Regions from separate parts of the Nocardioides aromaticivorans genome, predicted to be linked through region 2. Evidence: riboswitches for the same ligand, from Rfam matches in the RefSeq annotation. Region 2 holds a riboswitch; the other holds the start of a gene.
What was found. A riboswitch is a leader RNA that binds a small molecule or an ion and turns the genes downstream of it on or off. The one in region 2 is predicted to bind cobalamin.
Positions count from the first base shown of each region.

Region 1: linked by a shared signal. The riboswitch ahead of BJ993_RS02980 (prenyltransferase/squalene oxidase repeat-containing protein) and the one ahead of BJ993_RS08960 (FecCD family ABC transporter permease) in region 2 are both predicted to bind cobalamin.

Region 1 covers NZ_JACBZM010000001.1:631,629-636,293, forward strand. Annotated here, with positions in the region: gene BJ993_RS02970 (CbiQ family ECF transporter T component) at 1-277, opposite strand, end outside; gene BJ993_RS02975 (ICP22 family protein) at 297-1,136, opposite strand; gene BJ993_RS02980 (prenyltransferase/squalene oxidase repeat-containing protein) at 1,176-2,750, opposite strand; cobalamin riboswitch at 2,824-2,949, opposite strand; gene BJ993_RS02985 (HNH endonuclease signature motif containing protein) at 3,038-4,330, opposite strand.
Region 2 covers NZ_JACBZM010000001.1:1,914,570-1,919,234, forward strand. Annotated here, with positions in the region: gene BJ993_RS08945 (hypothetical protein) at 1-454, opposite strand, end outside; gene BJ993_RS08950 (hypothetical protein) at 858-1,058, shown strand; gene BJ993_RS08955 (hypothetical protein) at 1,012-1,689, opposite strand; cobalamin riboswitch at 1,879-2,057, shown strand; gene BJ993_RS08960 (FecCD family ABC transporter permease) at 2,153-3,169, shown strand; gene BJ993_RS08965 (ABC transporter ATP-binding protein) at 3,166-3,975, shown strand; gene BJ993_RS08970 (ABC transporter substrate-binding protein) at 3,975-4,665, shown strand, end outside.

The DNA.
Region 1 (4,665 bases), 1.3 Mb from region 2:
GGACGCTCGGCAGCGTGAACAGCACGTGGCCCGGCGCGTTGCCGCCGAGCAGGATGCGGAAGAGCACCCGCACGACCACCACGACCACCCCGAGCCAGACGTACAACCGGAACGACCGCGCCCACGGCTGGTCCGAGCGGCAGGTGAGCACGGTGAGCGTGATCGCGCCGAGCAGGAGCCCGAGCAGGAACGGGTTCGTCGTGAACGACGTCCCCACCGCCAGCCCGAGGGCCCAGACCCACCAGGCGACGGGGTGCAGGTCCCGCGCGATCCTCATCTGCTCGCCCGCCGGTGGCTCAGCCGAGCCGGCGCCGGATGAGGGGTACGGCGCCCGCCGCACCGAGCACGCCGACGCCCAGGCCGACCAGGGCCCAGGTGGGGAACGGACCCGACTCGTCGTCGGTGTGCGCGACGTCGTCGGTCTCCGGGCCCGCCGTGATGTCCTCGGCGCCCGGCACGGCGCTGCTGGACGCGTCGGTCGGACTCGCCGTCGCCGTCCCGCTCGACTTGCCGGTCGGGCTCGCGCCGGCCGAGGGGGTCCCTGACGGGGTGGCGCTGGTGCTCGGGTCGGTCGGGGTGTCCTCGTCGCCACCCTTGTCGCCAGCCTTGTCGCCCTTGTCGCCCTTGCCGCCGGTGCTGCCGCCGGTGCTGCCGGAGTCCTTGGTCGGGCTGGTGGTCGGCGTGGACGTGCGGGGATCAGGTCGTACACCCGGCGGGGTGCCCTGCGTGCCAGAGCCCTCGTGCCATGAGAAGGCGACATACCCGCCCGCCGGGGCGTCAAGCGAGTCGACCCCGAGGGTCGAGTACTTCCACGGCCCACCCTGGCCGTCGGCCCACCACAGGCTCCAGTAGGCGTCGGCTCCCGTGCAGTCGCGATCGGCAGGCTTCTCGTTGACGGTGCAGACATAGCCCTGCATGCCCGGCGCCGGGCTGTACGCCAACCGGAAGCCCGCCTGCTGGAACGCCTCCGCTGCCGTGCTGGCGCTCGCTGCGCATCCCTTACGGAGGTCGTCACTCCCGCCGACGAGCTCGTTGAAGTCAACGAACACGACGGTGCCCGCCGTGCCGCCGCAGCCCGCAGCTGCCCTCGCCTCCGCGGACGCGCCGAACAGCCCGGTCGCGGCGACGAGCGCCACGGCCGGGCCGATCCCAATAACGAGTCGGCGGAGGAGCACTCAACTCACCCGGAAGGACTTGGTACCCACGCGGTTGGCGAAGGCGCCCTGGACCCGGACCGACTTCAGGCCCGTCGTCCGACCGAGGGGGAAGGCGTAACCGTAGGTTCCGGTCGACGTGGCCTTGCCGGTCTTGATCACCTTGCCGCCGTAGATGACCTTTACTGGCTCGTTGGCGGCGAGACCGGTGACCCGGACCGTCTGCGTCCCACCGCGAGGCACGACCGTGCGGGTCACCGTCGGGCTGAGCGTCTTGGCGGCGAGGGCCTTCACCGTGGTGGTCGCGGACGTCCCGTCGGCGACCGTCAGGGTGATCGTCTTGGTGCCGGTCGCTCCGGTCGGCACCTTGGCGCTGATCGAAGCCGTGCCGGCGAGGCCGGCCGAGCCCGGGACAGTGCCGGCGCACACCCAGGAACCGGGAGTCAGGCCCGTTGCCTTGACGGTGGCGCGGCCGCCGGTCTGGACGTACGTCGTCGGACCAGTGAGGGTCGGGGTGCTGGCGGACGTCGGCGCCCACGTGAGGGCCGGGAGGGCCTGGGCCGACCCGAGTCGCCACTGGTACTGCTTATCGATGGGGATACCAGCCGTCCGCCCGCCCGCCAGCGCGGCGTCGTCGTAGGCGATCGCACCAACCTGGGTCGCGAGCTGGTCCGTGCATCCCGTCACCGTCTGCACCTGGTGGCGGCGCAGCCAGATCGCGGCGTTGGTCGCAGCGTCGACGTCACCTAGCTCGCCGAGCGCCCATCCGGCAAGGCCGGTGCTGTTGGTGTTGGAAGAAGCGGTCGAGGCACCGCCGTTGAACGAGCCGTCCGTCTTCTGGCGCGACAGAAGCCATGCCTCCGCCTTGCCGACAGCACGTGCGACCCGCGGAGTGGCGTTCGCGACGTCCTCGCCGAAGACGATGAGGAAGAAGGACGTGACATCGGGGTCGGCCGCATCATTGCCCGGGCAGCTTCCCTCTTCCTGCCCGATGTCGAGTGCGAACCCACCGCCCTCGCACTGGTGAGCCAGCAGCCAATCGGTTGCCTTCTCTGCCTCGGGGCTGCTGGCCGTAGCGAGCGTCTTGGCGGCGAAGGTCTGGGAGATCGTGTTGGCGTAGTTGCCAAAGGTCGATGTGTCATTGGCCGCGCCGGTCGTGTCGTCGACCTGCGTCTCGAGGCGCGTGATCAGGTTGACGCCGCCGAAGCTCGTCGCATCGCCGCCGGTGGTCTGCGCGAAGTAGGCGCTCTTGGCGACCGGTCCGGCATAGGTGCTTCCCGTGTCACCGAAGGCATCACCCGTGATGTAGCCCTCGATCTCGCCGGCGACCGCATCCCTGATGGCGGCGACGTCCGCGTCGTGGTCGCCGACGACCGCCAGGGCAAGCGCGATGTCAATGCTCGTGCTGTAGTCCTGACTGTCGTACTGATCGTTGTGCACGATGCCGCTGGTCAGCTGGCTGATCAGCCACGTAGCGCCGTCGCCGACCGGGGCCGCCGTGGCTGCGTGCGCCTGCGGGGCGATGAGGAATGACGACGCGGCCAGGACGCTGACGGCGAATGCGCCGCCGACGCGACTTCCGGTGCTCGCGAGCATGCTGTTTCCTTCCCGCTGCACGCAGGCGGGAGGCGGTCGAGCCGACATCCCGCTGCTCTCCACGACAGCGATTCGTGTCAGGACGTGCGCAGCAGGTGCTCCGGCTCGCCACCCCGAGGCGGCCTACGGTTGCGGGTCAGCGCCGGACTTCGACCGGCTTCCCCCACCACGGACGTGGACTGTGAACTATCGACCGCAGGATACCTCTCTGCGACCGATCGGCCGCCTCGACGAACCTCCGGACATGCCGCTGGCCCCGCCGGAGGGCGGGGTGTGGGGCTTGGTGGTCAGTAGCCGTCGAGTGGTGTTGTGCCGGCGGGGCCGACGTGGAAGTGGTGGCCGTGGGGGCTGGTCCACAGGTAGTGGCCCGGCGCGATGACGAGGTAGCGCCATTGGCTGTGGGTCTTGGCGCGGTGGTGCCTGCGGCAGAGTGGGACGAGGTTGCACGGGCAGGTCTTGCCGCCCCCGCCGTGGGGCTTGGCGTGGTCGAGGTCGCAGCGGACCGCCTGTTGGGGACAGTTCGGGAACCGGCAGGTGTGGTCGCGGAGCCGGACTCGTCGCTGGTGGCGGTCGGGGATCTCGTAGGAGTCGACCGGAACGCAGTCGGCCAGGTTGATGACCGGTCGCACGATGACGGTCGTGCCCGGGACCTGCAGCCACTCCTTGACCTGGGTGACGTGGACGGGTGACCTGGTCTCCTCACACCGCCCGACGTTGTTGTCGCCGGTGAAGGCGGTGTCGGTGATGTGGACGTTCAGCTCCACCCGCCGGCCGGGAGCTTGGGCGATGACCTCGCCAGTCGTCTCGTCGGCGATCAGCAGGTCGAGGGCGAGGTCACGGCGGGCGATCGCACCCACGGCCTTCGCCCGCCGGACGTCGAGGGAGTCGGTGTCGCCGAGCTGGCCTCGCAGTGCTGCTTCGCGGGCGACGGCTTGGTTGAAGTCGTGGCCGTCGGCCGCATCGAGGTAGGCGTCGAGGTGCACGCCGCCGTGCTCATCGGTGTCGGTGATGTTGCAGTGACGGTGCTCGTTCGCGGCCTGGCGTTCGGCCTCGGCGCGTTCGGGGTCGAACCGGAGGATCGCCTCGGTCACGAGGCGTTCGAGCTGGGCCCAGCCGACGCCGCCGACGGCGGCGTTGAGGTGCCGGTCCACGAACTCCGCTGCTTCTGCCGGCAGCGACCTCGTCAGGTCAGCGATGCGCTGGGCCCGCCACGGCGCAACCCGGCCGTCCACCACCGCGGCGTACAAGAGGGGGAGGCGCCAGGCGCACTCGATCACCTGACCCACATACGACCGCCCACCATCCGGCGACCTGCCAAGCACCGCGATCAGCTCCATCAGCTGGAACTCCGACACGAGCGGGGCACCCGGGCCGGCGATCGGGACACCCGTGTCGAGGTAGCCCTCCGTCAGGGTCGCGGCGCCCTCGGGACTGTCGACGATGTTGGCCTCGGCCCACGACGTGATGGCCTGCCACTCGCGGACGATGAGGGCGTCGCGGAGGTCGACACCGTCACGGATCTCGGACAGCAGCGACGCTGTCGAGACAGCTGTCGCGGTGCCGCTGATTCCGAGATCCATGACTGGATTCTCCCATCGACCTCCGACACAACGAAGCGACGGAAACCCGCCTGTGGACAGGGGAAAGTCCCTCGACGGGGTGTGCAGAACAAGTGGCGCAACGAGCGAACACGAGGCCGCCGGACCGCACCCGACCGCGCAACCGAGCCCCGCGCCCAGCCTCCTCGTCGCTGCGCTTGAAGACCCGACCACAGGCATACCGCAGGGCACAGCAGGTGCACCGGAGCAAGAGGTTTCGAGGCTCGGCGCTGGCGCGCCTCGCACCTCAACCAGCGGAGGGGGCACAGCGGGTGCACCGGAGCCAGGGGTCTCGAGACGGTCGCTGCGCGACCTCC
Region 2 (4,665 bases):
GGGTGCCGACGTACTTGCAGACCACGACCTTCTTCTCGTCGTCGTCCTTGGCGGCCGCGATCCGGCGCGACCGGATCTGCTGGGCGCCGTCCTCGGCGCCGTCACCCGCGGGAACCGCGTCGGCCGGGACGTCCTGCGGAGCAGGAGCGTCGGCGGGCTGGTCGTCCTGCGCGGGCGCCGGGTCGGGAGCGGGCTCGGCCTCGGGCTCGGGGGCGGGCTCCGGCTCCGGCGCGGGCTTCGGCTCGGGAGCCGGCTTCGGCTCCGGGGCCGGCTCGGGCTCCGGCGCGGGAGCGGGCGACTCGACCTCGGCGGAGGGAGTGCCGTTGCCGCCGTCCGCGTCGTCGGCGTAGCCCGGCGCCGCGAAGGCCGACACGGCGACGAGCGCGGCGACCGGGACGGTCAGGGCAGCGCGTTGCCAGAGGGTGCGGCGGGCAGGCCGCAGTGACTGCTTCATTTCGTTGTCCCCATGTGTGTGTTCGGTCGCACCCACTGCACGACCGAGGGAGCTTCGGAGCGGGCATGGCCGAAAACCACGAAGGGAGCGCGGCGCCGGGCCCGCGTCCTGCGACGCCCTGCGTTGCACTCCCCTACCGACCGCGCCCCACGCGCAACCGGTCCCGCACACCAACCTAGGGATCTTTACCCAGCGGATCCGCTGAACTGCGGAGATTTTACTCAGGCCGATGCCCGCGGCCGGGCGATGTTGCGCCCGTCACACTTTTCGTGCAGGACGACAAAGAGCCGCCCCGACTCTGTTCGACGGCACGAGCGGGCACCCCTGCGCCGTGACGAGACTTCCCGTGTCGAACCAACCAGCACCCCGACCTGGGACGGAGCCACCAGCGATGAGCGACCTGATGCAGCTTGTGCCGATCTTCACCTTCATGCTGATCCCGGTGTGGATCCCGCTCGTCGCGGCTGCGTTCGGGATGGTGTCGGACGCGATCAAGGCGCCGGCGAAGGCCGTCACGCACCACGGCGCGGCGCGTCCCGCCCCTCGCCACGCGGGCGTCAGCCCCGTCGGTCCTCGGGTCCTCGCGGAAGGAACTGCTCGGTGAGCATCGGCCACGCGTGGTCGATGAGCTCCTCCATGTCGAGGTAGGTCGCCCGCTTCACGTAGGGCTTGGCCAACTCGGTGTCGATCACCTTGAGCACGAAGCGGCGCAGCTCGGCGTCCAAGCCGGTCATCTTCCGCAGGATCGCCCCGCGCCGGGTGTCGGTCTTCAGCTCGAGCCCGATCTGGTTCTCACTCGGCGTGAGCAGCTCGAGGCGGAGCTTCAACGGGTCCTCGGTGTGCACCACCAGGACCAGCGGGATCACGACCTCGGCGTTGAAGTTCAGCTTGTCCAGCGGCAGGTCGAGCTGGAAGACCACGCTGATCGGCAGGTCGATCGCGTAGGTCAGCAGCTCGGCCGGCACCTCCTCGCCCGACGTCGGGCCGAAGGTGCCGGTGAAGCTCACGCTGGCGAAGGCCCGGCCCGGGCCCGCACCGATCGGCCCGAGCGAGATCTGGTCGCCCAGGACCGCGTCGATCGTGCGCAGGATCCGCTCCTTGTGGAGCACGCGGCGTACCCAGTGCACACCGAAGCGCTCGTACGACGCCGGTCCGGTCGCCTCCGGCTCCAGCTCCTGCAGCTCCGGGTCCGGCAGCTCCGCCACCGCATCCACCCCCGCCAGTGCGTCGACCACGGCTCCCCCTTGCTCGTTGTCACACCGCCCGGAGCCGGAAAGCCCCGTCAGCACTGACGATTCTCCTACATCCTGCCGCAGCGCGGGCGGCTGCCCATGGTTCCGGGCGCCCGGACCTGCCGGTGGGGGCGCAGGCCGGCCGCGTGTCGCCCGGGTCACACCGGCTTGGCGCGCCGCGTCGGCTGTGCGTACATTCCGACCCGAGCCAGTCACACCCCCGAGGTGAGGGAATCCGGTGAGAATCCGGAACTGTCGCGCAGCGGTGAGGGCGACGGACGAGGCACGCAGCCACTGGACCGAAGGGTCTGGGAAGGCGTCTCGTCCGATTGACCCCGAGTCCGAAGACCTGCTGGCTCGCCGTGGTCCCACCGAGCTTCGCGATTGAGCTCCCGACACTGAGCAGGTCCCACCCGTGCACCACCTCGATGCCGTCGAGCGACGCTCCGACGCGCGCCGCCTGCCCGTGCCCGTGCTGCTCGTCGTGCTGGTGCCCTCGGCCGGGGCGACCTTGCTCCTGTCGACCGCCCACGGAGCCGAGCCGCTGCCCCTCCACGTCGTCGTGGACGCGCTCCGCGTCCGGTTCGCCGGGGCGCCCGTGGACCCGGCGTACGACGCGATCGTCTGGGACATCCGGCTGCCCCGGACCATCCTCGCGTTCGTGGTCGGCGCCGGGCTCGCCCTCGCAGGCGCGGGGATCCAGACCCTCGTGCGCAACCCGCTCGCCGACCCCTACCTGCTCGGTGTGTCGTCGGGAGCGAGCGTCGGTGCGACGGCCGTGCTGACGATGGGCGTCCTCGCCGGCGCCGGACTGTGGGCCCTGTCCCTCGGCGCGCTGCTCGGCGCGCTCGCCGCCTCGGTGCTGGTGTTCGCCGTCGCGATGCTCCAGGGGGGCCTGACGCCGCTGCGGCTCGTGCTCACCGGGACGGTGCTGTCGGCGGCGTTCTCCTCACTCGCGAGCTTCATGGTCTTCCGCAGCGCCGAGCCGCAGACGGCGCAGTCCGTGCTGTTCTGGCTCCTGGGCTCGGTGTCCGGCGCCACCTGGGGCCAGCTGTGGCTGCCCGTGGCCGCGGTCGTCGCGGCCTTCGTCGTGCTGATGGCCGCCAGCGGATGGCTGGACGCCCTCGCCGTCGGACCCGACACCGCAGCGGCGCTCGGCGTGCCCGTGCGGGAGCTGCGCGTCGGCCTGTTCGTGCTGCTGTCGGTGCTGGTCGGCGTGCTCGTCGCGGTGGCCGGCGGGATCGGCTTCGTGGGCCTGGTCGTCCCCCACCTCGCCCGCCTGCTCGTCGGCCCGCGGCACCGCGCCGCGCTCCCGGTCGCGGTGCTGCTCGGCGGGGTGTTCCTGATGTGGGTGGACGTCGTCTCCCGCGTGGCCGTCCGCCCGACCGAGATCCCGCTCAGCGTCGTCACCGGACTGATCGGCGCGCCGGTGTTCCTCATCCTGCTGGGGCGCCGCAGCTACCGCTTCGGAGGAGAGTCGTGACCACGACCGGGCCGGCCCTGGCCACCCGGGACCTGGCCTGCGGCATCGGCCGCCGAACCGTGCTGACCGGCATCGACCTGGAGGTACGACGCGGTGAGGTCCTCGGCCTGATCGGGGCCAACGGGACGGGCAAGTCCACCTTGTTGCGGGTTCTCGCCGGGGTGCGGGCGCCGACGGCCGGCGAGGTCCGGCTCGGCGATGAGCCGCTGGCGTCGTACTCGGCGAGGGACCGGGCGCGGCGGATCGCCTTCGTCGCCCAGGAGGAGGCAGCCCCCTCCGACCTGCTCGTGGGGGAGCTCGTCGCCTTGGGCCGGCTGCCGCACGCGCGGTCCTGGGGCGGCGTCGACGACACGTCGCGCACCGCCGTCGACGAGGCGCTGCGGCTGGTCGGCCTGGAGCGTGCCGCCCGGGTGCCGCTCGACCAGCTCTCCGGGGGCGAGCGACGCCGGGCCGTCTTGGCGCGTGGCCTCGCCCAGCAGGCTCCGCTGCTGCTCCTCGACGAACCCACCAACCACCTCGACATCCGCCACCAGCTCGCCGTGATGAGGCTGGTCCGGCGGCTGAGCCGCGAGCACGGGCGGGCGGTCGTCCTCGCCCTCCACGACCTGGACCTCGCCGCCACCTTCTGCGACCGGATCGCAGTGCTCCACGACGGCACGCTCCTCGCGTGCGGCACCCCCGACGACGTCCTCACCCCGGACGTGCTCCACGACGCCTTCGGCGTCCTGGCCACCCGCGTGACCCACCCGCTGACCGGCCGGACGCACCTGCTGTTCAGCCACGACGAGAGAGAGACCCACCCGTGATGCCCCAGCCCCCGCGCGGCCGGTACCGCCGCTGCGTCGTCCTCGCCACCACCGCCGCCCTGGCCCTGACCGCCTGCTCGGCCGGCGCCGACGGCGGCGCCGCGGACGGCGACCGGGCCACGGTCGAGAACTGCGCCCGGCAGGTCGACTTCCCCACGCCGGCGCAGCGGATGTTCGTCAACGACTCCAACCTGATCTCGATGGTCCTGGCGCTCGGCGCGCAGGACCAGGTCGCCGCCGTGTCCAGCATCGGCCGCGACGAGGCGGTCCTCACCGAGCACTACGGCGACGTCGTCGCCGATCTCCACCAGGTCTCCGACGACTACCCGAGCCTGGAGACGGTCGTGGCGGCGCGGCCCGACGTGATGGTCGCCGGCTGGAACTACGGGTACGACGAGACGAAGCAGCTCACGCCCGACTCCCTCGCCCAGCGCGACATCGCGGCCTACGTCCTCACGGAGTCCTGCCGCCAGGCCGACGGCGCCGCCCGCGGCATCGTCGACCCCTGGACCGCGCTCCGCGCCGACCTGACCAACCTCGGCACGATCACGGGCCACGAAGACCGGGCCGCCGCGGTGGTCGCCGACCTGGACGAGCGGCTCGATGCCCTCGCCGCCGCGCCGGCACCCGCGAGCGAGCCCGTCCTCTTCGTCTTCGACAGTGGGGAGAAGGCCGTCTTCACCTCCGGCG